Regions from separate parts of the Paenibacillus sp. J22R67 genome, predicted to be linked through region 1. Evidence: riboswitches for the same ligand, from Rfam matches in the RefSeq annotation. Region 1 holds a riboswitch; each other region holds the start of a gene.
The links. A riboswitch is a leader RNA that binds a small molecule or an ion and turns the genes downstream of it on or off. The one in region 1 is predicted to bind ZMP and ZTP.
Positions count from the first base shown of each region.

Region 2: another riboswitch for ZMP and ZTP. It lies ahead of rpiB (ribose 5-phosphate isomerase B); the one in region 1 lies ahead of AC58VC_RS16215 (DJ-1/PfpI family protein).
Region 3: another riboswitch for ZMP and ZTP. It lies ahead of AC58VC_RS26550 (bifunctional 5,10-methylenetetrahydrofolate dehydrogenase/5,10-methenyltetrahydrofolate cyclohydrolase); the one in region 1 lies ahead of AC58VC_RS16215 (DJ-1/PfpI family protein).
Region 4: another riboswitch for ZMP and ZTP. It lies ahead of AC58VC_RS07745 (GNAT family N-acetyltransferase); the one in region 1 lies ahead of AC58VC_RS16215 (DJ-1/PfpI family protein).

Region 1 covers NZ_JCAUAX010000003.1:934,731-940,101, reverse strand. Annotated here, with positions in the region: gene AC58VC_RS16235 (manganese catalase family protein) at 1-684, shown strand, start outside; gene AC58VC_RS16230 (alpha/beta fold hydrolase) at 927-1,844, shown strand; partial or broken gene AC58VC_RS16225 (small acid-soluble spore protein H) at 2,240-2,413, opposite strand; gene AC58VC_RS16220 (GNAT family N-acetyltransferase) at 2,558-2,929, opposite strand; gene AC58VC_RS16215 (DJ-1/PfpI family protein) at 3,061-3,609, opposite strand; ZMP/ZTP riboswitch at 3,669-3,747, opposite strand; gene AC58VC_RS16210 (SDR family NAD(P)-dependent oxidoreductase) at 3,911-4,567, opposite strand; partial or broken gene AC58VC_RS16205 (RNA polymerase sigma factor SigZ) at 4,780-4,957, shown strand; gene AC58VC_RS16200 (MFS transporter) at 5,241-5,371, opposite strand, start outside.
Region 2 covers NZ_JCAUAX010000012.1:31,561-36,931, forward strand. Annotated here, with positions in the region: gene AC58VC_RS31455 (L-threonylcarbamoyladenylate synthase) at 1-126, shown strand, start outside; gene AC58VC_RS31460 (manganese efflux pump MntP) at 191-751, shown strand; gene AC58VC_RS31465 (low molecular weight protein arginine phosphatase) at 851-1,453, shown strand; ZMP/ZTP riboswitch at 1,511-1,591, shown strand; gene rpiB (ribose 5-phosphate isomerase B) at 1,695-2,153, shown strand; gene AC58VC_RS31475 (TIGR01440 family protein) at 2,165-2,770, shown strand; gene glyA (serine hydroxymethyltransferase) at 2,813-4,063, shown strand; gene AC58VC_RS31485 (MFS transporter) at 4,126-5,371, opposite strand, start outside.
Region 3 covers NZ_JCAUAX010000008.1:145,207-150,577, forward strand. Annotated here, with positions in the region: gene AC58VC_RS26535 (S-layer homology domain-containing protein) at 1-459, opposite strand, end outside; gene AC58VC_RS26540 (TolB family protein) at 1,236-2,474, opposite strand; gene AC58VC_RS26545 (CBO0543 family protein) at 2,607-3,062, opposite strand; gene AC58VC_RS26550 (bifunctional 5,10-methylenetetrahydrofolate dehydrogenase/5,10-methenyltetrahydrofolate cyclohydrolase) at 3,153-4,004, opposite strand; ZMP/ZTP riboswitch at 4,061-4,139, opposite strand; gene AC58VC_RS26555 (GNAT family N-acetyltransferase) at 4,232-4,648, shown strand; gene AC58VC_RS26560 (GNAT family N-acetyltransferase) at 4,701-5,156, opposite strand; gene AC58VC_RS26565 (hypothetical protein) at 5,282-5,371, opposite strand, start outside.
Region 4 covers NZ_JCAUAX010000002.1:357,027-362,397, forward strand. Annotated here, with positions in the region: gene AC58VC_RS07740 (FtsX-like permease family protein) at 1-1,032, shown strand, start outside; gene AC58VC_RS07745 (GNAT family N-acetyltransferase) at 1,108-2,181, opposite strand; ZMP/ZTP riboswitch at 2,232-2,311, opposite strand; gene AC58VC_RS07750 (CBO0543 family protein) at 2,376-2,876, opposite strand; gene AC58VC_RS07755 (SDR family NAD(P)-dependent oxidoreductase) at 3,222-4,013, opposite strand; gene AC58VC_RS07760 (AraC family transcriptional regulator) at 4,196-5,206, opposite strand; gene AC58VC_RS07765 (GNAT family N-acetyltransferase) at 5,206-5,371, opposite strand, start outside.

The DNA.
Region 1 (5,371 bases):
TTAATCCGTGGGGTCTTTCTAGAAGAAATTTCTCATGTGGAACTGGTTCAAAATACGATAAATCAATTACTGAACGATTCTGGTAACTCCACAGGTGTAGGGAATTCAGGTATCAATGGGGCACCTCTTGATGAAGCCGTCAAATATGCAAATCCCCACCATTTCATTGTCGGCGCTCAAGCTTCCTTACCGGTCGATGCAGGTGGAAACCCATGGAATGGCTCCTGGGTGTATTCACATGGTAATTTGATTGCTGATCTATTGGATAATTTAGTACTCGAATCTACGGGAGTACTCCAAAAAAGTAGAATTTATGAGATGAGCTCCAATAAAACGTTCCGTGAGACAATTGGGTTCCTCATCGTTCGAGACAATGCACATCAAAATGCTTTTGCTAAAGCTTTAGAAACGTTAGGTGTAGATTGGGGAAAACTTTTCCCAGTTCCTAATTACGATATTAATAAGTATCCGGAATGCAGAAAATTTGTAGATATGGGTTATCATAATATGCAGTTTAATTTCCGTTTAGATGATACGCGCATTGGTGAGGTTTTCCAAGGTGCATCGCCAAGTAGAAATAAAGGCCAGCTATTAGTTACCCCGCCACCGATGGGATTCCCAGTGCCTAACTTACCTGACATGCCAAATGAGCATAGCCCAGGATTGCAAGATATGTATGTTTAAAGCTTTCATACTTATAGGCTTACTCCTGAATCAGCAGAAGTAAGCCTATTTATTAGGATGGACTTAGCTGTTATCATTATGGAAAATTTCATCCAGCTCAAAAGACAGAACATCATATTTAAGTACATTAACTAGAAGGATGGGAACAACACAATGAACACTAACTTTACAGAGCGTCACATCGATCGTGGACAAGGCCGCATCTATGCAAGAGATTATAAAGGTAAAGGCGGAAAAATCTTATGAACCTAGACACCACAAAGGCGGCAGGAGCCGCAAAACTGGAACTAGCACCGTCGCCAAAGATGGAGATTGACGAGTTGCAGGTCAATTCGGATATCAAGCTTCGTCATATGGTCTATCGTCCTGTCCATCCAAAGGCTACGGTGTTGTTCCTACACGGCTTCCCAGAATCGATATATTCGTGGAAGCAGATTGCCGAATCTCTGTCCAGCGATTATGAGGTTCATGCGTTTGACTGGCCTGGTTACGGACAATCCTCACGTCCGAGCGCCGAGCGCTTTTCCTACGCACCGAAAGACTATGCCCAGGTGTTGGAACAATATATCCGCGCTTCCGGTATCGACAGCTCGAAGCTGGTGATTTACGCGACCGATATTGGGGCTTTGCCGGTGTTGCTGGCCGCCCTGGAACAGCCACATATCGCGAGGAAGATCATCGTCGGAGATTTTGCGCCGTTCAACCGGCCGCAGTACATGTGGGAAAACCTTGCGGCCCTGAAATCTAAGCCCTCGTCCGATGTCGTGCGTGCTGCGATGAACCAGACCCGAGATGAAATCCTGGAAAACACGTTCTTCCGCGACAATCCGACAGAAAAGCGCTACATGTTGCCCCAAGAGTTTAGGGACGATATAGCGAAAGGGTGGGACGGCGATATCACTGCGGCCGACGCGTTCTATCACTACTACTCTCACTTCACCCGCGACCAGGACTATTTTGAAGCCAATATGACGAAGCTCAAAGTGCCCGTAAAAGTCGTGTGGGGCGAAAAGGATAGCTACGTCATGAAGGAAATGGGCGTCGAGTTCGCTGAGCGTAATAATTTAAAGCTTACGATTCTCCCTGGTCTCGGCCATTATCCGCATCTGCAGGCACCAAAGCTGACCGCAGATGAGCTTCGAGCCGAAATCGAGGGTTGATGCTGGCAAGCTCGCAGCGCGCGGACTTTCCGCCACAGGCTTACGCCGATTGCGCCGTGTCGAAATGAGAGCTCTGCCAAACAGTCCCGAGAGCGGACGTCCGTCACTGGCCATGTGATAGCGGTCCGGCCGCGCATGGCATATTGCGAGGAGCGGCGCAAGCTGTTCCTTCATTCGGCGGCGGCGCTATTCGCGGAAAGAGGCTACGCAAAGTCAGTCTTGAAGCTAAACTGCCCTTCGTTGAGAAAAGGCAACGGATCCGATTTAGTCCGTTGCCTTCTCATGTTGATATTGAACTCTCGGTTGCAATAGGTACGCATTTAATATCATCTTTTCAATTATTTAGGGGATGGGCATACCATTTTAATGTCTTCCATATCTAACATTTGAGAGCTCTCGACTAAACTGCTTAAAGGGACGCTTTGCTCATTTTCTTGTTGATCCAAAGGATAAACTCTTGCGGTTTCATTCTCTTCGTCGACATGTTGAATGTAGATTGGCTTCCCGTTATAAGTGACATCAACCATGGTAGGTGAAACTGCAATCTCTTGTGCGCGTTGATTATTCATTTTCCGGCCTCCTTCACGTACTAGTTACATTATTTGTGTATGTGAAAGGATCTATTCATGGAAAGGCACGTACAAATATACTGTGGTGCCCTATATTTTCCGAGCTGGAATGGCACTACGCCGGATGCTGTTTATCATATATCATTAATGTATTTCCTGAGCATCATGCCCCAAAGTATGTAGAATCACCTTGTTCCCGCCAAGTAGTTGAACCTGATTACATATAGTTTCAAGTAACGCTTTTCCTATCCCCTTACGTTGACTATCCTTATGAACTGCTACCCCAACTATTTCATAAAGACCTTTTTCAAAATCGAAAATATATCCAGCATGACCGAGAACAATATCGGTATGTGCCACGTAATACCCGCAAATCTTATTATCCTGTTTCTCCAGAAACTCAGCCCACCTAAGTGGGTATTTCTCAATGATGAAATTTGGAAATTGAAGCGGATGATTTGCCATAATATTCTCAACATGACTTCGGTCATTATCTTCCAATAAACGTATAATCAAACCTGTTCCCCCCTTGAATATAGAAAGCTATTAAATTAGTACAACATTCAATCGTGATCCTTAAGTTAACAGTTTTCATTACTAGTGTGTGGCATGAAAATATTAGACAATTTCCCCGCCTGATAGTAAGGTTAATCCATCAGCTTTTGGACCTTTTTAACCACTTCCATATTCGTAAGTGATTCAACAAGATACAATCCTAAATCAATTGAAGCAGAAACGCCTCCACCAGTAAAAATATTCCCATCCCGTACAAATCGGGCCTTAATAACCTCTGCGCAATAAGGAGTCAACAATTCGTATGCAGATGGGTTCGTTGTCGCCATTTTATCTGTTAAGAACCCAGCGGCACCTAAAAGCAAAGCACCTGTACAAACAGACACTTTGTATTCCACATCTCGAGCACTTTGTATCCAAGAAACAAACTCTTTACCGTATCTCAATTCTCTAGTAGACATTCCGCCGGGGATAAATATCAAATCATACTTAGACAAATCTGGGCTAATATGCTTTATCTTTATTGTCATACCACGATCATCTGTAATCTCCTCGCGCTTTGCACACAGATCCCATGACACATCTTCTTTAGCATTTAGAATTTTTAGCCAAGATACTGCGTCATAGAAACCGACAAAATCCAATGTTGTCATCTTGTCAAAAAGAATATAAGCTAATTTCATTCCATAACACCGTCCCTTTCATGGATGGATACAAAAAAAAGCATCTGATCTTAGATCAAATACTTTGCCCAGGCGAACGGCGTATGAAATATGTGCTTCCTCGTGGTACTCCACGTTTCGCCAGTTATATATACCAAATATTTACTTTATTGTAATCGGGAAAATCTAAAATAATCAAGTTAATTATTACGTTTTTCTGCCCGTTACTTCAACAGGCAAAGGCAGCCGATCGTGTGCGGCTGCCTTCATGTCGTGATTGAACTATAGTTCTTACGTTCGTTGAATATAACAACGTCAATAATCACTCCCTAAACAAATATTCCCTCTGGTCTTTTTTGTTATATAATTCCCAATACACATCGGCTATCCTGTCCGGATCGTAAAACGTCCCCTTTTTAACATGATCAGCGATTAGAACCTGACCTACATAAATTCCGTATGGAGATAACGTCTCAGCCATTGAATGCGCAAGCGAGTGGAGTGCGGCTTTGCCAACGGATAAAGAAGCATAAAGTGGGTTTGGAATCAGCGCAATATCGCCTCCTGTGAAAAAGAGCGTCCCTTGTCTTCGTTCGACCATATCCGGGATGACTTGTTGAGCGCTGGTCAGCGCACCGACAGTGTTTACCTTAAAATCTTCAATAAGCTGGTGTTCGGTTATCGAAAGGGGATCCCCTGGTACGATGTGTGCTGCATTATATACCAACACATCGGTGGCTCCATATTGATTTTTTATTTGTTCAAAGGCTGTTTTTAATGACTCTGGATCCGATGCATCTGCTGAAATTCCGTGCGATTCAATAAATAACTGTCGAAGATCTTTCAAGCTGCTTTCCAATGATGGTTTGGTTCTTGCTATGAGAACTACTCGGAAGCCATTGCTTCCAAATTTCTTGGCTATATCTGAGCTTACTCCCGGCCCAGAACCGACGATGACTAATAAAGGCTTATCGCTCATTCCTACCACACCTTGCTTTCAGATATTAGTTTAGAAATAACCTATTTATAATAATTTATCAAACTTAAGCGAAAAAATATTCATTACTCTTGTTCGAGTTTAGCAATCCAACGTGCGCTATTTAGAATGAGCCGTTTGATAGCTTCTGGTCTGAAAGAATCTGCCCTGTGACCCGGATGTAAATAGACTACCTTTCCTAAACCATAATTCTGAAAGGAATTTCCCAGAAAGAATTGAGTGAACAGCTTGGGATCTCCTATTCGGGGGCAATCAAGAGTACAGCGCGGGCGTGAGATGCTAAAGGAGTTGCTGACTGGTTGCTGCCATATTGAATCGGATCACTACGGGAACATTATCGATTTTCACATCAAATGGCGTTACCCTTCTTGATCAACCAACGAACAAGAAGGGTAACTAAGATAGATAGTATGTGAGGATTAAACACTTTCTTTTGCACTATCCCTTTAGTTGAAAAGGCTGCCGATCAACGCTGTTGGCAACCTTCTCCTGATGTCTATGGAATAAAAAAAATCCGTTAGCGTATCCCCCCACTTTTGATCAGATATTCTAAGCTACCATCACGCTCATCTCTTAACAAACAGCTAATAAACTTCTCTCCAATCAAAAAATGGGTTATTGTGCAAATGGTTCAAGCTTCGTCCCTTCAAATCAGTTACCGCAACTTTACTCGTACAAACCCTGCCGCAATCATGGCAGCCGTAGTTAGAATTACGGCAAAGCTAGTCGCTCCTATGGCCAATCCCGTATAGTCGATTAGGTAGCCCGTACACACGGGGAGGATCG
Region 2 (5,371 bases), on a different contig from region 1:
TTAAGGCAATTTGACCAGCAAGGGATTCAGTATATTGTCGCAGAAGGCTGCCCAGAAACAGGGATTGGTCAGGCAATTATGAATCGTCTGCGCAAGGCAGCCGGTCACCGGCTTGTACGTGTTTAGCTAGCATGATTCCCAGTTTGTCCGCATATCTTGGTTAAGAAAGCGGACAAGGGGGACAGCACTTATGCTCGTAAATGGCGTTGAATTTGGACAAATAATCACCATATTCATCATGGCGTTAGCCTTGGGTTTGGATGCTTTTTCCTTGGGAATCGGTATCGGCATGAAGGGGATTCGCTTGGTGGATATTTTTAAAATAAGCATGGTGATTGGACTTTTTCATATCATAATGCCATTAATGGGCATTTTCATGGGGCAATATGTCTCGCTTCTCCTTGGTAATGTGGCTGCTGCAGCTGGCGGATGTTTGCTCATTCTTTTGGGTTCCCATATGGTGTATAGTTCAATTAGAGGAGAGGAAGCAACTTCTCTTGATCATAGGTCCTTATGGGGGCTGACGATTTTTGCGCTTAGTGTCAGTATAGATTCGTTCTCGGTAGGTGTATCCCTAGGGATGTTTGCGACGGATATCCTGTTAACCGTGCTTATATTTGGTTTGTTCGGCGCGTTGCTCTCCGTAGCTGGATTATTGGTTGGCAGACGGGTGAACGGCTGGGTTGGCGAGTATGGCGAAGCGTTTGGCGGGCTTATTCTGCTCGCGTTTGGGATCAAGTTTTTGCTATGATACAATAGAGGCGGGGCAGGCTCTGCCTATGTTTCTTAGAAAGTTTCAGCTTATGCTTACGAAGAAAACTTTCCTACGGAAAGTTCTTAGGAGGATCTCATGTTGCGAATTCTATTTGTCTGTACAGGAAATACGTGCCGCAGTCCATTAGCCGAAGGTTTGCTGCGTATCAGGGTGCACCAAGAAGGACTTGCGGCGGAAGTTCGTTCAGCTGGCGTATCCGCGATGACGGGCACTCCGATCTCCCGAAATAGTGCAGCGCTGCTACAAGAAGCAGGGTTCAAAGAGTCTATTCGTTCATTAGCCATTCAGGAGTCTGAGGTGAAGTGGGCAGATCTCATTTTGACCATGACGATGGGGCATAAACGTACGGTTATCCAGCGCTTCCCGGGTGCGATTGATAAGATTTTTACACTCAAAGAATATGTAGAGGACGATCATCGAATCCTTCAGGCAATTGAGGAAAGGGAGAAGCTGGTGACGGAAGTTCAGCTTAAGCAAGCTCTTTCACAAGCGATAACAGTCGAAGAGAGAAATCGGATTTATCTGCTTGAAGATTCAATTCCGGATTACGATATTTCTGACCCTTACGGCGGCCCATTGGAGGTTTACCGGCAGACGGCGAATGAAATTAGCGGGAGTTTAGATAAATTGGTTAAAAAACTTCGTGAGCGAAAAGATGACCCGCAGTCTGGGAAATGATTTGCGTAAGACATCTTTACACCTCGCGTATAATGCGATAAGATGGATCTATCAAGCAAGACTCAATGTAACTGGCGACGAGTGGGAGTAACCACAATGGAGCATTGAGCTATACGGCCGGTCGCCTGGGCAAAAGAGCAACGCGCTATTTCTAGCGTGTCCGCTCTTTTTTTCGTTTTCTGGTGGACTTTGGGATATAATAGAATGGTCGAATTCGAACAAGCAAAGGAGCGTTCTATTCATGAAAATTGCCTTAGGTGCGGATCATGCAGGCTACCGTTTGAAAGATGTTATCATTCCTTTTATTGAATCATTAGGCCATCAGGTCATAGATTATGGGTGCAGCTCTGCAGATTCCGTTGATTATCCGGATTATGCGATGAAGGTTTGTGACGATGTGGTCTCAGGCGAAGCTGACAAGGGAATTCTGATCTGCGGAACAGGTATCGGGATGTCGATCGCCGCGAATAAGGTTCCAGGTATCCGTTGCGCGCTGGTCCACGATCTATTTTCTGCTAAAGCTACACGGGAGCACAATGATACGAATGTACTTGCTTTAGGCGAGCGTGTCATCGGACCGGGTGTTGCCGAGGAAATCGTGAAAATTTGGCTGGAAACAGAGTTTTCGCAAGGTGTTCGTCACCAGAACCGTATTAACAAGTTGCAAAGCATTGAAGATCGCTTCGCGATTCATCCATAAGGGTGGCCACCATGACAAATTCCATACTTCACACGATCGCAGAGGATTTGGAAGCAAATCTTCGTGAGTTGGTTAAGGTGGGCAATCTAAGGCCAGGACAAATTCTGGTCATTGGTACGAGCACGAGTGAAATACTCGGTCATCGGATTGGGACATCGGGTACGCTGGAAGCAGCTCGGCCGATTTTTGAAACAGCGCAGCGCATATGCCGTGAGTTCGGTTTGCATCTGGCTTTTCAATGCTGCGAGCATTTGAACCGCGCACTTGTCATTGAGGAAGATCTATTCGCGATCTCCCCTCAGCTTGAGCCTGTGTCGGTCATTCCGGTGCCAAAAGCCGGCGGTTCAATGGCCTCATATGCGTATCGTCACTTCGCGAAGCCTGTTGTCGTTGAGACCATTCAGGCACACGCTGGGATCGATATTGGCAGCACGCTGATCGGGATGCATTTGCGTAGGGTTGCTGTGCCTGCACGGCCGCCCGTGCGGAATATGGGTCATGCTTATGTGACTATGGCGTTTACACGACCTAAGCTGATTGGCGGCACAAGAGCTGTCTACACACCAGAGGCTGCCGAGCAGCTTTATCAGCAAGCCGCGCCAGATGCGGATTGCTAGGTTAACTTATAGATATAAACTATCCTTTAGGAGGAATTCCATATGACAAACTTTCTAAGTAAACAAGATCCAAAAATCGTAGAAGCAATGAATCTAGAGCTTGGTCGTCAACGCGACAAAATTGAGCTTATCGCATCTGAAAACATCGTAAGCGAAGCAGTGCTTGAAGCGATGGGTACAGTGCTGACAAACAAATACGCTGAAGGTTACCCAGGCAAAAGATACTACGGCGGCTGCGAATACGTAGACATCGTAGAAGATATCGCTCGCGACCGCGCGAAGGAGCTTTTCGGAGCTGAACATGCGAACGTTCAACCGCACTCTGGTGCGCAAGCGAACATGGCTGTTTACTTGGCAGCTCTAAACCCTGGTGACACGGTTCTGGGTATGAACCTGGCACATGGTGGTCACTTAACACACGGCAGCCCTGTTAATGCTTCCGGTATTCTATACAACTTCGTTGCTTACGGCGTTAGTGAGAAGGATTTCCGCATCGACTATGACGATGTTCGTAAAGCAGCATTCAAACATAAACCTCGCATGCTTGTTGCTGGTGCAAGTGCATACCCGCGCACGATCGATTTCGAAGCACTAGCTTCCATCGCTAACGATGTAGGCGCATTGTTCTTCGTGGATATGGCGCATATTGCTGGACTAGTTGCAGCTGGTTTGCACCCTAACCCAGTGCCGCATGCACATTTCGTTACAACGACAACGCACAAAACGCTTCGCGGTCCTCGCGGCGGTATGATTCTTACGCGCAAAGCTTGGGCGGCTGCGATTGACAAAGCTGTATTCCCTGGTTCCCAAGGTGGTCCTTTGATGCACACAATTGCGGCAAAAGCCGTTTCCTTCGGTGAAGCTCTCCAACCGGAATTCAAAACTTACGGCCAAAACGTCATCAACAACGCGCAAGCATTGGCGACTGCACTGACAGCTGAAGGCATTAACCTTGTATCCGGCGGTACGGATAACCACTTGATGCTGATTGATCTGCGTAACCTGAACATTACAGGTAAAGACGCTGAGCACGTGCTTGATGAAATCGGTATTACGGCGAACAAAAATGCGATTCCTTTTGACCCAACTAGCCCGTTCATCACTAGCGGTATCCGTTTAGGTACACCGGCTGTTACTTCCCGCGGTATGAATGAAGAAGCTATGCAAACCATCGCGAAAGTAATTGCACTTACATTGAAAAGCCCGAAAGACGAAGCTGTGCTTGAGAAAGCTCGCGGCATGGTGAAAGATTTGACAGCTCAATATCCGCTCTACCAAGGCTTAACTTATTAATCAAAATATAAAGGGCTGTATCTGCAGGTCATCAACGACCTTTGGATACAGCCCTTATTTTTTTACACGGCCGCGGGATGCACCTTTTGCTCCGCTTCCTTCAAGCTAGGTAGAATGGATGCCATCAAGCCTATTCCGGCGATGCCGGTCAACAGAATGAATAGCGCCATTGCCCCGGATGGTAGAAAACCACCGATGATCATATTCAGTCCACTAAGCATAATAGCAACACGATTCGTCATGCTGCTGAGCGCCATATAGGAGCTGCGAGCGTGGTCAGGGACAAGCTGTACAAGCAGCGATTGCTTTAATGGCACATAGGTCAGTTCACCTATAGTGGCAATGAGCATTAGCAGCATAAGCATGATCGGTTGGCTGCCGAAAACAAGATAGGTGTAGCCGGCTACGTTAAGAAACATGGCGAACAGCATCATCCTGGTGTCGGAATTTCCCTTGAGCAGGCGGCCAACAAAGAGGGAGAGCAAGACAACGGCAAGCGTATTCTCCGTACGAAGTACGCCGACGAGCGGGAGGCCATCGATGGTAGCTGACATACCAGGAAACCAAGGGGTGTGGTGGATATCCTGAGCGAGCCGGATGCCGATATAGCCGTTTAAATTCATTTCGACTGAGACGATAAGTACACTGGAGATCAGATAGATAAGGAATCTGCGGTCGCGCAGCACTTCTTTATATCGATTGTACATTGAAATCTGTTTAGGACTTGAAGGTTGGACTCCGTCATCATTGATCTTAATTACTTCGGCTGGCATCGTTTCTGTCATGAAAAAGGCTGTCACCAGCAGCGCAACTAGTGACATTACGCTAGCAACGAGCAGAAGTTCAAAGAGATAGTCGCTAAAGAAGAAACCACCGATCATCCCCGCGACGGAAATGGCCAGATTGTTGGACCAATAATTGATCCGATAAATGGCTTTGCGCGTATCAGGTCCTGATACATCAATCAGCATGGCTTCTACAGCAGGCTTACTAAGCCCCCAAGAGGCTGTGCTGATCACTGTCATGATGAGTGTGAGCCCTGCCGAATGCCAGATCGGCGAATTGGCGAATGTCATGATGACATAGGCTAGAAGGGCAACGCCTTCCCCAATTAGCATCATTTTCTTGCGGCCGACTCGGTCTGCGTAGTGACCACCAATCGTTGCGCTGATTAGAGCGACAGCAATGGAGATGGTCGTCGCTGTGCCGGCTATCGTTGTGCCGAGTGTTCGTGCAAAATAAATCGACATGAATGGAATAACCATATTGCTTAGTATGTTGGTCAGAAAGCTCAGAGCAATGCGCAGT
Region 3 (5,371 bases), on a different contig from region 1:
GATACGATCGTTATCGCCTGGCATCTGGCTTACAATCAGCTCGCCGTCCTTCATCATTAACCCGAGCGGATTTCCGGATACCGGATCGATATCGTAAAAATCACCGTCGACTCCGGCGATGACTTGATTGCCTTTCAAAATTTCCCGGTTTGCCTGATCGCCGATTGTTTCCACGGCACTGATGGTATCGTATGCCTTGGCAGTGATGATCTTCGTGTTCGAATCTTTCGGATTAATATCCAGACGGTTAACGACGACTCGATTGTTCGGTTTATAGTAGTTACTGTATTCCTCCGTAGTAAAGTGGACGCCGGAGGAAACTTTCTCGCTTCTCAGTACGTTAACGTCGCCCGGCGGAGCTGCATTGACCGTCAAAGCGCCAATGCTTGATACATTCAGTACAGTCGCGAGTGCCAGCAGCATCGCCGGCCATTTTTTGTTTCTAATGATTCTTTTCATACAACTCTCCCTTCAATCGTGTAAGACGGTTACTAAAAACATGAATAAAGATGTAGCGCTTAATCTGGAAGAGCAATAAGCTTTCCTACTTCTTTTTCCCTCCTAACTATACTTTTTACAATACGGTACTATACGACTTAATAAGGCTTCATTCAATACAATCGAAGGAAAGGAAACATGTTGATTTTGTAAAAAGGAACAAGAATCTCACAAAAAATTGTGCGAAACTACATCGTTACTAAGCAGTTTCAGAACATTTATGCACATAACATGGTATTTCATGAATGATTAGGATATGAAACTGCCCTTTTATATTTTCATTTAAAACGCTATCATAGGCGACGACAAAGAATTCTAATCACGACGAGATCAGGTCCGCAATAGATATATGAAATCGCAACTTTATATACATGTAGTCAAAAAAAATTCATAATGCAGAAAATTACACGACTGTAATTGTGACATCTCGTTGAACAAGTAAAAATTATGTAAACTATTACTTCGTCAGCATCATGAAGTTTCATCCGTGAAAGACCATAATTAATCCAATTATTCACCATAAATCAATAGGAAAAATAAAAAAAGGCTGCTCTCAAGGTATTTACCTTTTGAGACAACCTTCTTTTATTCTACTCCATTTAACACACTCAATTAGCCGCGATAGAAATCGCATTCTTCCCACTCCTCTTTACCTCATACATCGCTTCGTCCGCCTTCTGCAACAAACCTGTGAGATCCGAAGCATGGTCAGCGAACGGGCTGCTTGTAATTTGACACTATCGATGAGGCTCATACCAGGCCAAAACCGTGCTCCAGTTACTCCATCCATAATAAGGAACGCCTACATCCAACTGAGGGATCCAGATCTCCGCATAACTCCCATCTGGATTCGATCTCCACACTTCCGCATGTTTGCCATCGGACCGGATCCATGTCAGTTTATTACTCTTCCTGAGCATGTACGGTCCGAAGTCTCCGTTTTTTTCCGGTGGGTTAGTGAGTTGCTTCTGCTCTTTATTTGAAAGGCTCACCTGATACAAGGCGGGAAGCGGCCAATCGCCATCCTCTTTGGACTCCTTAGACCTTGAAACAATAATCATTCGGTCATTTTCCCATGTAAAATCACGATCGGCGAATCCTTGCGGCGTAAACGAAGCAGGCTTCATAGCAGGGAGATCCTTGAGCTTCAAATGCTTATTCTGCACGGCCATTCGGCCTTCTCCTGCAATATAAGCAAGTCTAGCTTTCGTAGGTGACCATGCAAACCATTGCGGGTAATGCAGCATGTTATCCATCTGCTGAAACTGATTGCCATCCGAAGACAACACACATAAGGCATTGCCGTCAGCTGACAAAGATGCCGTTGGATTCGCGGTAAACGAGATCCATTTCTTATCATTCGACCACTTGAATAGGCTTGTGCCGACGGCAAAAAAGCTAGGTGATTCCGTAGGAAGCGTATAAAAATGTTTGCTCTTATTAGGGTCCATTTTGGCGTCTGTCGGAACCATATAGAGTTCAACATTCGTCCACCCCGATGGCCGCAGCTGAGCAGGTGATGATACCAGAAATCCACTGCCATCAGGTAGCCACGAATAGTTATCCACACCCCGTGTTACGTTCTTAAAGGGTTCCACTTTATCACGGTTAACCTTTGCGATATTCAAAACGCCATCTATTTTAAAAGCAAGATCATTCCTATTGGGAGACCACTGAAAATTGTCACCGCCTGGATACACACGGTTATGTTTTTTCATCTCCAAGCTATACACCCATATCTCATGCTTCTGTTCTCCGAGGGCAAGAGAGTAGGCAATGAACTTCCCATCAGACGACCATTTGGGTTCGCTCACCAGTTGATTTAGAGTGACTTGGAGCTCCTTATCCTCTTTTTTGACCCATAGATCTCCGCCCCGTACAAACGCAGCTTGTATGGAATGCTTGGGTTCAGCAAATCCGACTTTACACCATAAAACTGAAATCAACAGGCTGACTACTATCATTTTTATTTTCATCCGTTACCTCCACTTCAATTGTTACAGGAGTATTTTTAACATGTTGATCCAAATTATTCCTGAATACATAACAACAAAAAAACTCTTAACAACTCACACTGACCAAAGGCCCGAAGAGCAATTAAGAGTTTATCATTTGAAATAGCCGTATCTTACCAAAAGCCTGTAATACAAATAAACTAAGCCATAAGCAAGTATATAGGATACAAAGGTCCAACCTATATTCCAGTGATTGCTGTATTCTACTTTGCCAAAAATAAACGCCAAATATTCCAGCGAAGTCGTAGCTAGGCACAAACAGCCTATTTTCAGGAGCGCATGTCGATTATTTTTCCTAATCCAATAAATCATATAACCCGCCATAACGGGATAAAGACCTAAATCAAGCGGAAGAGCCGAAAGTGTCTCATCATTTTCAATCAATGGAGTAAAGTCCCAGAATTCCAAATGATAGCCCGTATCATTGATTAATCCTGCTATTGTGACCGTAATTGGGCTTATAAGAAAAACAATAATGCGAGACTTCCTATACAGATAGATGCCAAACACCCAGGGGATTAAAAATCCTACAATAATGTTTAACAGCATGATTTTCACCTCTTCACTCTAGATCCCCTAGTATGACCAGTTGTTGGCGAAAATATGTTGTTTACAAAAGTCTGGGACGCCGCTGTTATCTTATCGTTTACTTGCTAATTTCTCAGCAGCATCGACCGTATGTTTGAGTAAAGTTGCTATGGTCACTGGACCGACCCCGGCTGGAACCGGTGTAATGGCCGAAGCCACCTTCCTACAAGCCTCATAGTCAACATCCCCGATGTTGCCAGGATTGTAGCCTGCATCCAAAACAATTGCGCCTGGTTTCAGCCAATCACCCTGAACAAATTGCGGCTTCCCCACTGCAGCCACGATAATATCTCCTAAGCGTACGATATCGGCCAAATTCGCTGTTTTCGAGTGGCAGGTCGTAACTGTTGCATTCTTATTTAGCAGCATCAAAGAAACAGGTTTGCCGAGGATTGGACTTCTTCCAATGACAACCGCATGTTTACCTTCAACAGGAATTTTATAATAGTCTAAAATTCCAATTATCGCCGCCGGCGTGCAGGAAGGGAACTCAGCAAATCCGAAAGCATTCTGAGCAAATCCCAATGTAGTCACTCCATCGACATCTTTATCAATATGAATCGCCTCAAAAGCTGCCCTTTCATCGATCTGTTTCGGGACTGGGTGCTGCAGCAAGATACCATGCACGCTATCATCATCATTAAGCTTGTTAATTGCCGCAATTAACTCCTCCGTAGTCGTGTCCTCAGGAAGAACAACACGAATAGATTGAATACCGAGTCGCTTGCAAGCATTTCCTTTCATCCGTACGTAGGTTGCTGACGCAGGATCATCACCGACTAGCACAGTCGCTAAACAAGGGACGATTCCTTTTTCGGCCAAATTTTCTACTCTGCTGAACAACGATTCCTTCATGGCGTCTGCGACTCGATTACCATCCAAGATTAATGTTTCTGCTGACATGTTAATCATCCCTTTTGAGTAAATTGGAAACGCAAAGAGGTAAGGGGATATCCCCTTACCTCTGCCCAGGCGTACGGCTGATTATCTATGTGCTCCCTCATGGTTACCCATGTTCCGCCAGTCACACACAGTTGCTTCTATGAATTCATCATAACAATTAATGACATAGATTTCAATGCGTATGATAGGATGGAATAAAACATGTACATCCTAAGGAGAATTTATCTATGTCGACGATTCGAGAAATGACAATCGAAGATTATGAACAAGCCTTTTTACTGTGGAGTCAGATTGAAGGTCTTGTATTAAGTGAGGCAGATTCCAAACCTAATATCGAGAGCTATCTGCATCGAAATAAAGGATTTTGTTTCGTCTGCGAAGCGGATAAAAGGATCGTTGGAACTATTTTAGCGGGGCATGATGGCAGAAGAGGGTTTATCTATCACCTAGCTGTTAATCCGGAAAACCGCAAACAAAGGATTGGACATCGGCTCGTAGAGATGAGTTTGGCTCAGTTAAGAGAAATAGGCATTGAGAAATGTCATATTTTTGTGCTCGAAAATAATGATCTTGGCCATTCTTTCTGGACGGCAGCGGGTTGGGAAAAAAGAAGCGGATTTTTCGTTTATTCGAAAACGCCTTAGGCGATCAAATAGAAAAGGGCTGTCTAGACCTGTTGGTCCAGCAGCCTTTTTTTTATAGTTTTAATGTCATAAATGAACTAAGCGGGTCATCGGTGTAATCCGAAAACGGCAGACAATATTCAAACCCGAAGTTTTCATAAAGTCTTCTTGCAGGTTCAAAGGCTTCCATGGAGCCTGTTTCCAGACTTATTCGCTGATAGCCACGTTGCTTGGCTTCCCCAATGATGTGTTCTAGAAGCTGCTTGGCAACCCCTTTTCTTAGATGGGCTGACGAAGTGCGCATGGATTTTATCTCACCGTGTCCGGAGTCAAGTTCTTTCATTGCGCCGCATCCAGCTAATTGACCTTGATCCCATGCACTCCAAAATGTGACTTTCGGTGATTTAAGCCCATCAATATTCAGGGCATGCATGCTCTCTGGTGGTGAAAGCTCTGACATCCCTTTCAGATGTTCAAGGATTAATGTTTGTACCTCAGGACCGGTTAAATCATCAATTTTAATGTCCAAAACAGTCATTCTGAATCTCTCCTTATGATTACTCTCTAATTCTACGTTATATTTTACATGAATTTGCCTAAGGTCAAAACCTTTTTGTGATGAGAACGATAAAATTTGTTACTTTATACAGTTCCTCATAAATGTGCATTCATGAACTCCTCTATCCATTGTGTGACTTCACTTTGTTTACTGGATAAGTCCCCCAGAATCTCTAGTTCTAAGTT
Region 4 (5,371 bases), on a different contig from region 1:
GCCAGAATGTTCTTTATTATTACCATCACATCTACAGCAGCTGTGGTTTTGAGCGGCGCCTCTTATGCCTTTTGGGCGAATACACTTCATGATATTGACACTCGATATCCGCTGGCATTTACTTATCAATCATTCGGTAATCATCCATCCGCGGCAGACGAGATCCGATTTATTGAAGATCAGTTAAAGAATAATCATTTTCAGTATGAAAAAATAACTGTGACTATGAAACATCTTACCCAAGAGGATGAATCTTCGTTTCCCGTTATAAAAGCAAGCCTTTATAATCAATTCGCGAAGCAATTAAACTTGAAAACCGTATCACTGCAAGAGCAAGAAGCCATTAAAATCGTCCCTCCTACGGAAAACGATCTTGCAAATCGCCTATCGTTTGAAGGAAATAACATCCGAATCATAGACGAAGTACGAGTGAATTTATTACAAGATCAATTTCAAACGATTTATGTCGTTACCGATCAGGTATTTGATCGCATTGCAGAGGTTGAACAAGCCCAACCCCAGTATGCGTTTCATGTCAAGGATTGGTCTGACACCTACGTCATCTATGATGAATATGAGAAGAAATATGGCGATAGTCAGAGAGCGTTATTTTTATCCAAATCTCATATTTATGAAACTGAAAAAAGAGCATACGGCACAATTATGTTCTTATCGATATTCTTAGGCGTCATCTTCTTCGTAGCTTCAGGAAGTTTTATTTACAACAAGTTTTACATGGATCAGGAAAGTGATAAACAGAAATATAAGCAATTGCATAACATCGGTTTAACTTTTAAAGAAATGAAAAAAGTTGTTTCAATCGAAATTGGTGTATTGTTCCTGTTTCCTTACTTCGTGGCCACTATGCATTCCGTCGTTGCTTTAGGAGCCTTGCAAAGGATATTTAAGTTGGAAGTTGGTGCAGCCGCGTTCACCGTCATGGGCATCTTCTTGTTCCTTCAGATCGTTTATTTCTTGTTTATTAGAAAAAATTATTTGAATGTGATAAAAAGACATCTAAACTTCAGCTGAAGCAAAAAAAGTGCCATTGATAGAAGTTTTCTTCTAGCAATGGCATTTTACATGCTCAAACAATTGTAGCGCACTTTAAATACGTCGTTCGTACAAGCTTGCGGCCCAGCCTTGAGCTTCATAGCGACCACAAAACGTGAATCCTTCACGGATGTAATAGCGATTGAGCGCCGCGTTGCCAGCCATGCAATCTAGACGCAGCCAGGATTTGCCTTGTTCTCTGGCATAACCCTCTGCCCAATTGAGTAGCCGTGTACCTATTCCCATACCAGGGTAGTCCCGGGAAACGGCAAGTCGATGTACATACCCAGCATCTTCGTGGAACCGTTCCCCCCAAATCTCTTCATCCTTCCAATGAACGGATAGGCAGCCGACAGGCACACCCTCCATATGCGCCACAAATAACTCATTCTGCTCGATCAGTTCGGACACATAGGCCTGTGTAAACCTTTCTTCGCGCCACTGCACAATACCCTGGGTCCGCTCAATCCACCGTGCCGCACTGACCAATAGATTACGCACCGCTTCTCCATCTTCCAACATCGCTCTTCGTATGTCCAACCTACCATGCCAAATGTATTCTAAAAGCGCAGCCGTTTCCAGCGCCAATGCTTCGCTAGACATCCGCGCCACAACATGTAAGGCAGCGTCGAACCCTGTTGTTACACCGCCGGACATGACAATTTTGCCATTATCGACATACCGGACATTCTCAACAACTTTTGTATCTGGTGACACCATGCCCCGTAAAAGGTCGTATGCTTTCCGGTTCGTTGTCACTCGAAGCCCCTTCAACAAATCAGCTTTCGCCAGCAACAGCGCTCCGGTACATACCGAAAGCACAATTGAGGCTTGACTCGCCACCTCGCGAATCCAGGTGATCAGTCTTGAGTTGGTTATTTCTGTACGGGCTCCCAACCCTCCGGGCACGATGAGAATGTCAATCGCTGGGCAGTCATCAAAGCTATACCGTGGCGTGATCGTGATGCCGCTAACGGTTGTCACAGGGATTTCTTTTTCGGCAACTGTAAAGACCTGAAATTCGCTACCCAAGTACCCAGCGACTCCAAACACATCATGAGGACCGGTAAAATCCAACGTATCTACCCTTTTATACAACAGAACTCCGACATTCCTTGCCCTCTTCATCGTCATCATCTCCCTAGAAAATAAAAAGAGCATCTGACCCATTGGATCAAACGCTCTGCCCAGGCGATCGGCTGTACGTCATACGCGCTCCCCCGTAGTCCTCTACGTTTCGCCAGTTACGCGTACCAGAAATTCCCTTTTATTATACTTAGAAAAATGAAAGTCGTCTAGATGAAAACACCATTTTCCTTGATTCATCGAATTGGAACTTTAAATATAAATAATAATGCTATAACAATTGGTATAGTAATCGCGTACGCAACTAATGGTCGGCAATAATGTAACCGAAGCAAAGGAAAGGTGATGATATTGAAGAGAACGGAATAAAGCATCGTCCAACCGTTAAAATGTATAATCGCTCCTGTGAGCAAGTAAATGACCTCAATAAAAGAGTAAATGACCACCCATAATCCAATCCATAAAGTTGACTTCGCAATTCCTTTAGGATATTTACCTAGAAATATCAGTGTTGTGGCTGCGAAACATACCAAACAGCACATCTCGGTACCGATATAACTATGAATTGGCGGTTTTGGCTGATGCTGCCATAGCGGATAATGATAGGTAAGCAACAAATAGAATATGTCTCCAAGCAAGAAATACAGTATCGTAGCATGGTATTTTTGCCAATTTCGCCAGTCTCCCCAACGCCATGCTGCAAGTATTATTATTATTGCCATAGCAATGAAAAGCATTTGATTACCTCATAACACTGAATCTTTCGTTTTACAAGTTATAATTCCCTAATCCATTTAAGGGTATACGCAAATTAGAGTGATAATACAGTAATTGACTCACTGTTGAAAACTTCCCCATTGTCGCGGAACCCGCAGCTTTCCATGGCTTCCCGGCCATACCCCCGGTTCTGGTATCGTTTATCAATCATTAGTCGTAAATATGGAACGCCGGTTTTCAAGTGTGATTTTTCTGAGTGTAATCATACAAAGTGCCCCCCTCATTATCTCCTAAGATGAGCATTCGCCCACGTAAATAGAATAATACGATGAGCAAAATACGGGAATGGTTTCCTTCTGTAGGTATCAAAAGATGGTCGGCACCATACCCCCATCCATCCGTATTGGAGCTCCTTTAAACGCGGACGCATAAGGACTGCATACGAATGCAGCAAGTCTGCCTATTTCAAAAGGCTGAATAAATCGCTGTATTTCGGAGTGAGGCAGGTTGGCTGCCATAAACTTTTTCTCTTTTTCACTAAATGCCATATTCTCGGGAAATAAACTTTCAATGATTTGATACACATTTTCGGAAAGCGTTGGACCTGGCATGATCGTATTGGATGTAACTTCCGTTCCTATCGTAAGTTTAGATAAACTTTTGGACAGTGATAATAACATCGATTTGGTCATGGCGTATTGCGGCATTAGACCTGAAGGCATAATCGCTTCTTCACTTGCTATAAAGATGATTCGTCCATACTTATTTTTCAACATTTTCGGCAAATAATATTTGGATAAACCATTAGCGGCAAGTACATTCGTGCGAAAATATTTCTCCCAAACCTCATCTTCAACATCCTCATAGGACATAATTTCATAAATGCCCATATTGTTAACCAGTATATCGATAGATGGATATTTGGCAAATAAAGCTTCTCTTTGCTGCTTATCCACAATATCAGCTGTAGCACTCTGAGGGGAGGTATCCGAAAACTCCGACTTCAATTCCTGTACGGTTCGATCTACCTCTTCATGATTCCGTCCATTAACAAGGACATTGACACCTTCTCTTGCAAGTTCTATGGCAATTGCTTTTCCTATCCCTTTCGTTGATCCTGTTACTAGAGCTGTCTTGTTCCTTAATCCCATATCCATTCATTTCGTCTCCTTTGATGTCGTTCGTAGCAAGCTGATTCGAAGTACTCTTGGAAATCCTAGTGCTCCGGATAGAGATAATATTACTTTGTCAGCATCGATTGGTAACTAGCATACAACGCCATATTTCTAGTTTAACGCGCCAAATCATGAAACTTAAGAAAGTGGCTAGATTCAAAATGCTATGAAGTCGACTGTGTCTTTACATAGTTCGACCGCCAATTTGAAGGCGTACTGCCTTCCCAAGTGCGAAAGGCCCGGTAAAACGAATTCTGGTCTTCAAAGCCAACTAGAAAAGCCACCTCCTTGATATCGAGTTTATCGTCTGCTAAGTATTCTCGTGACTGTTCATGCCGAGCTTGTGTCAGCAAATTTGTGAAAGTTGTCCCTTCGTCAGTGAGACGGCGTTGCAGCGTACGATCGCTCATTCCCAACTCACTCGCCGCTGTACGTATATCGAGGCGTCCACTTGTTAGGCTGCGCTTCAAGATCCATTTAACCATCTCAGAGATCGTACGACCGCGCTGTTCATCCAATGATTGATCCAATACGGGACTCAAGATCTCCAGCAATTCTTTGTTATACGAAATAAAGGGTCGATCCAGATCTCTACGATGAAGTATCAAACGATTACTGGCTCTACCCATCCGGATAGGGCATCCGAAATAAGCTTCAAGGGCTTTTACATCACCCATTGAATGAGAAAATTCCACGCTCTGTGCATGGATATGCTGCTTCGTGCCCCTGCGCCCAAGCTCTATAAGAAAGGCCAAAGTGGTTCCAACCAACACGGGTGGACCTGGTTGTTCACTATTCATCCACGCCAACTCGATTGTACAACTCTCACCCGCTTCTGTTATTTGCAAGCTTTCCGGAGGGCACAGTTGCTTGTATCTAGCCATACGCATAAGAGCGTCGCGATAGTCACGAGCATGGTAGGTCGCTAAGACAGTCGGAGGGTACTGTGTCGTTTCAAAGGCAGTTACAAGATTGATAACCCCCGTGGCAATGTCACCAACGAGATCGGAGTATGCCTGCCAGACTTTGAAATATTGCGCAGTGGTGACTGGAATTGGTTCTGTAATAATCGAAAGTGGCAGCTGTGCTTTACGAGCTATATCGAGTGGGTTCATTCCCATCTGTTGCAATCCTGTCCAAAATCCCGGCGGAAGTTTGATACGGTCAGATTTCATTACGTATGGATCTCCTTCAAATCTTTTTGCATATAAATCACTACTTCCGTTCCAATTCCTTTATTTCGATTCTCGTCCATGTACTCCCAACTAATTGTAAATTCCCCTTGCCCCCAATCAACATAACCCAACTTTTCATAAAGTCGTTTGGCATCTGGATTATCT